2 regions of the Luteipulveratus mongoliensis genome follow, and region 2 is predicted to be linked to the other one. Evidence: riboswitches for the same ligand, from Rfam matches in the RefSeq annotation. Region 2 holds a riboswitch; the other holds the start of a gene.
What was found. Region 2 has a riboswitch for S-adenosylmethionine ahead of VV02_RS27475 (putative leader peptide). Riboswitches for the same ligand answer to the same signal wherever they lie in the genome.

Region 1 (2,384 bases), 410 kb from region 2:
CGTCGTCAGCCGGAGCCTTCTCGCCGGGGCGCAGCTCGCGGCCGCTCTTGGTCCGACGGGGTACGACCTGGGCCGCCTGCTCGAACGCTTCGTCACCGGTGCGGGTGTCGTCCTCGGACATCCGCTTGCGCGGGCTGCGCCGACGCGGCTTCTTGCCGTCGATGTCGGCGCCGTGCCGGTCGGCCTCGACGGCATCCGGCTCCTCGTCCGTGCTGTCGGCCTCGCTGTAGTAGAGGAGACGGTCGCGCGCCTCGCGCAGGCGGTAGCCGATCTGGTGGACCGGCGTCGCCGTCACGACCAGCAGCCCGAACAGGCCGAGAATGAACAGGATCGGGACAGCACCCCAGGTCCGGACCCCGGCCACGAGCGGGCTCGAGGCGAGGAAGCCGATCATGCCGCCGGCCTCGTTCATGACCTTGGTGCCGGCGTCCGGGCTGGGCAGGCCCTTCTGGATGTGGGCCAGCCCGCTGGCGGAGAACCCGAGCATGACCAGGCCAATGATGACCCGGTTGGTCGGCTGGTGGCCGCGCGGCGAGCGCAGCATGTGGACCCCGAGCAGCAGCAGGACCAGCGGCAGCGCGAAGCCCACGACGCCGAAGGTGCCGGCCACCACGGAGTGCACGATCTCGCCGAACTTGCCGGACAGGCCCCACCACTCGCGGGCCGCCACCACGATCGCCACGGCGATCAGGAGGAAGCCGATGCCGTCGCGACGGTGCTCCGGCTCCAGGTCTCGCGCCGAGCTCCCGACGCGTCGTGCGGCTCCACCAGCCACGTGTGAGACCCCCATCCACGTGCCACGCAGTACGCGCAGCGGTGAGGGCAGTCCACCATCCTTGGCACCTCTGCCGCCGCGAGTTGGCGTAGGTGCGGCCTTCTTGGCGGGCGGACGGGTCGACTTACGGCGGCCCGCGGCCTTGGGGCGTGCCGACTTGGACCGGCTCGAGGACGAGGCGGTCTTCGACGCGGACTGACGGGTAGCCACGTTGACAGAGTAGTGGTGAACCCCACCAGCCCCCTACGTCACACGCGGAATGGAGCGGTATTCAGCGTTCTCATATGCCAAGACCGGTTGTCCGACGAGTGGACCGTTCTGGCCGGCCGTCGTTATGTTGTCGAACAGGTCAAGAGTCTCAGCGTCAAGCCCCGGCTTGCTGAGCGGCAACCCTCCGCCGCGGTGGGGTGCTCCGGGTGACGACCCGGCCCACCCGGCAGCCGCCCGTGGGCAAGCGCGAGTCTCCAAGGAGCTTCCGTGTCGACGGCACCCCTTCCCCCGAACGAGCCCTCTGTTGCCCAGCCCGTGCCCCGACGCCTGAGCCTGGTGCGCCAGGCCGTCTCCCGGCGTACGACAGCGCGGGCGACCAACGGCGTCCCCACGACCGTCGGGCTCGAGCTCGGCGTCCCGACGGTCCACCGCACGGTGGTCGACTTCGGCAACCTCGATCACGCGGCGACCACGCCGGCGCTGACCGCCGTGTCCGAAGCCGTCGACAAGGTCCAGCGCCGCTACGGCTCGGTCCACCGCGGGGCCGGCTACACCAGTCGCCTCACCACGTCGTGGTTCGAGCAGGCCCGTGATGAGGTCGGCAGCTTCGTCGGGGCGCGTCCCGATGACGAGGTCGTCTTCACCCGCAACACGACCGACTCCCTGCGGCTGCTCGCGCACGCCCTCCCCCGGCGTACGTCCGTCCTGGTCTTCGAGTCCGCGCACCATGCCGCGCTGCTCCCTTGGCCGTCGCGGCGCACGACCCGGCTGCCGGTGCCCGCGAGCGCTCATGACGCAGTCTCGTTGCTCGACCAGGCGCTGGAGCGGCTCGGCGACACAGGACCTCGGCTTGTCGTGCTGACCGGTGCCTGCAACGTGACCGGTGACATCTGGCCGGTCGCCGAGCTCGCCGAGGTGGCGCGTCGGCACGGCGCGCGCACGGTCCTCGACGCCGCTCAGCTGGCACCGCACCGCGTCGTCGACATCGCCGCCCTGGGCGTCGACTGGGTCGCCTTCTCCGGGCACAAGATCTACGCCCCCTACGGCGCCGGCGCTCTGGTCGGCCGTCGCGACTGGCTCGATCAGGCTGCGCCCTACCTGCCCGCGGGCGGCGCGACACACACGGTCTCCCACCGGCACATCCGCTGGCAGCAGGGTCCGGCGCGGCACGAGGGCGGCACTCCCAACGCGGTCGGCGCCATTGCTCTGGCGACGGCCTGCGCCACCATCGCGGCGAACCGGGATGCTGTCGAGGCGCACGAGGCCGAGCTGCTGGGCCTGCTGCGGGCCGGGCTGGCCGCCACACCCGGCGTCCACGTGCACCACGTGCTCGGGGTGTCTCCTGACAGCGTCGGTGTCGCGACCTTCACGGTCGACGGCTACGCACCGTCGTTGGTGT
Region 2 (2,384 bases):
TCGTGTTGCCGACCCACTTCAGCTTGACCTTCGAGAAGTAGCCGAGGTCCTCAGCGAGCTCGGGCAGGGTCACGGAGTTGGCGGCGCCCTGGTAGCGCAGGACGGTGTTGCCGGATCCGTCCTTGGCTCCTGGCTCCGCGGCGTTCCCGGCACCGATGGCGCAGCCGGTCACGGAGAGGGCGAGCACAGCGGAAATGGGCATGGCGAGATGGCGAGAGGTCAACATGTGGATTCCTTTGGTGGTCAGACGAGCTCGTGACCTGAGTCTTTGGACGAGACTCCTCATCCGGCCGGGCTCGCAGGCTCCCCCGGTCCGGCATCGTCGTCCCGATGATGCGGTCAGGCGACGGCGACCCGGCGCGGTGCCGGGGAGAGACGCTCGATCGCGTCGGCGAAGGCATCGGTGACCTCGCGCAGCGGTGTGGAGGCGGCGTCGTCCAGCTCGACGGCCCCGTTGTCGCCCAGGACGATGTGTGCGGACAGCACGAACCATCCGGGCGTGATGTGGGTGGCGCCCAGGCTGGAGAGCACGGGACGCAGCGCGTAGTCGACGACCAGCACGTGGGCCGGGGTGCCACCGGTGGCCAGCGGCAGCACCGCCTTGCCACGCAGTGCGTACTGCGGCAGCAGGTCCAGGAACGTCTTCAGCAGGCCGCCGAAGGACGCCTTGTAGACCGGCGTCGTGACGATGACGGCGTCGGCGGAGGCAAACACCTCGATGGCGGCGTTGATGTCGACGTCGTCGGCCTGTCCAAGCAGCAGCGGCCGAGCGGGCAGGTCGCGCAGCACGATGCGCTCGACCTGGTGCCCTGCGAGCTCGAGGCGGCGCTCGACGTCGCCGAGGACCGCGTCCGTGCGTGAGGTGGCGGATGGGCTGCTGGAGATCGCGGCGATCAGGGCCATGGTTCCTCCGATGATGGCGGGTCGCCGAATACCGTTGCGCAGCAAGGCATCTCAGCGGGTTAACGAGGAGCAGCCGCGTCGATGCGGCTGGAGACGACCGATGTGGTCGCGCGACGAAGGACGACGTACGGCGCTGGGAGCGCGCCGGTCATGCCGAGGTCAGTCGCGACAGAGCGCGCTGGAGACTCGCTGGAGGTCGATGTGGCGGCGGGAGCACAGTCGCCTGGCTGGGGGCCTGATCTCTCTCACTCGGATCACCCATCTCGTGATGAGGCTTGAGGAGCCTCGCGCTTGCGACGGACCGGCGCTGGTCGTCACCAGGTCATCACCCGGAGCACCCCGCCGCGAGGGAGGGTTGCCGTCCAGCGAGCCGGGGCTTGGCGCTGAATCTCGTGACCTGTCAGGAACGTAGCCGCGCAATCATAAGACGCGCAAGGGGAATGCAAAACGTTCCGTTATGCGGACCGAGGTCTCGCGAGGTGAGATCGGCGCGGGCTGCCGCTCAACCGGCGTGCAGGTCCGGGTCCGGCGTCTTCCTACGGATCGGCTGGGTCTCGTCCGTATCTCGGCTCGCGGGTGGCTCGTCCTCAGTCGCCGCGTCCTCAGTCGCCGCGTCCTCAGTTCCTGCGTCCTCAGTTCCTGCGTCCTCAAGCTCGACGTCGGTGCCCGCGTCCTCGATGCCTTCGTCGTCGTACGCGTCCTCGTCGTCGCCCTCGACCTGCGGGATCTCCAGGGTCTCGTCCTCGTCGTTGGACTCGCGGACCTCGACGACCTCGATATCTGCCGGGTCGACCTCTGGCGGAGGTGGCGTCTCGACGACAGGCGCCCCGCCGGCCGTACGCCGCCGCACGGGAGGCGGGAGCAGAGACTCGTCGTCGTGCCGCTCCTCGTCCAGCCGACGCAGAGCGGCGGCACGACGATCGACGAGCAGGTCGTCGTCGGAGTTGGCGGCCTCCATCAGGCCGGAGACGCGGCGCAGCTCCGAAGCCAGCCGGATCCGGCGCTCGAGGTGGGTGTCGGGCCGCTCGCGACGCGACTGGGCGTACGCCTCCACGACGGTGTCCACCGCCTCAGGGCTGGCCATGAGCGACAGCACCGCGAAGTCCGAGGCCGGGTCGCTGACTGCTGCGGTGTCCCAGCTGTCGACGGCGACCACGTCGCCGTCCTCGACGAGCACGTCACCGTCATGCAGCGCACCGTGGGTCGGTGTCGTGGCGAAGCGCCACAGGCTGACTTCTTCGAGCGCTCTCTCCCAGCGGCCGAGCAGGCGAGGTGGGACGTGGCCGGTCGAGGCGGCGCGGTCCAGCTCGGACAGGCGACGGCTGCGATAGGCATCGGCGTCGTACGACGGCAGCCCGGCCTCGTCGTACACGCGGGGATCGATGTCGTGCAGCTCGGCGAGGGCACGGCCCAGGGAGCGGGCCTCCTCGGAACGAGGCACGAGGTCTCGCCAGCCCAGCGGCTGGCCGGGGAGCTGACGG

Region 1: linked by a shared signal. The riboswitch ahead of VV02_RS18120 (aminotransferase class V-fold PLP-dependent enzyme) and the one ahead of VV02_RS27475 (putative leader peptide) in region 2 are both predicted to bind S-adenosylmethionine.

The regions. Positions count from the first base shown of each region.
Region 1 is NZ_CP011112.1:3,820,784-3,823,167, forward strand. Features, by position in the region: gene VV02_RS18115 (DNA translocase FtsK) at 1-985, opposite strand, end outside; SAM riboswitch class IV at 1,123-1,238, shown strand; gene VV02_RS18120 (aminotransferase class V-fold PLP-dependent enzyme) at 1,253-2,384, shown strand, end outside.
Region 2 is NZ_CP011112.1:4,234,364-4,236,747, reverse strand. Features, by position in the region: gene VV02_RS20040 (ABC transporter substrate-binding protein) at 1-202, opposite strand, end outside; gene ssuE (NADPH-dependent FMN reductase) at 340-903, opposite strand; gene VV02_RS27475 (putative leader peptide) at 1,063-1,152, opposite strand; SAM riboswitch class IV at 1,186-1,301, opposite strand; gene VV02_RS20030 (phosphotransferase) at 1,406-2,384, opposite strand, start outside.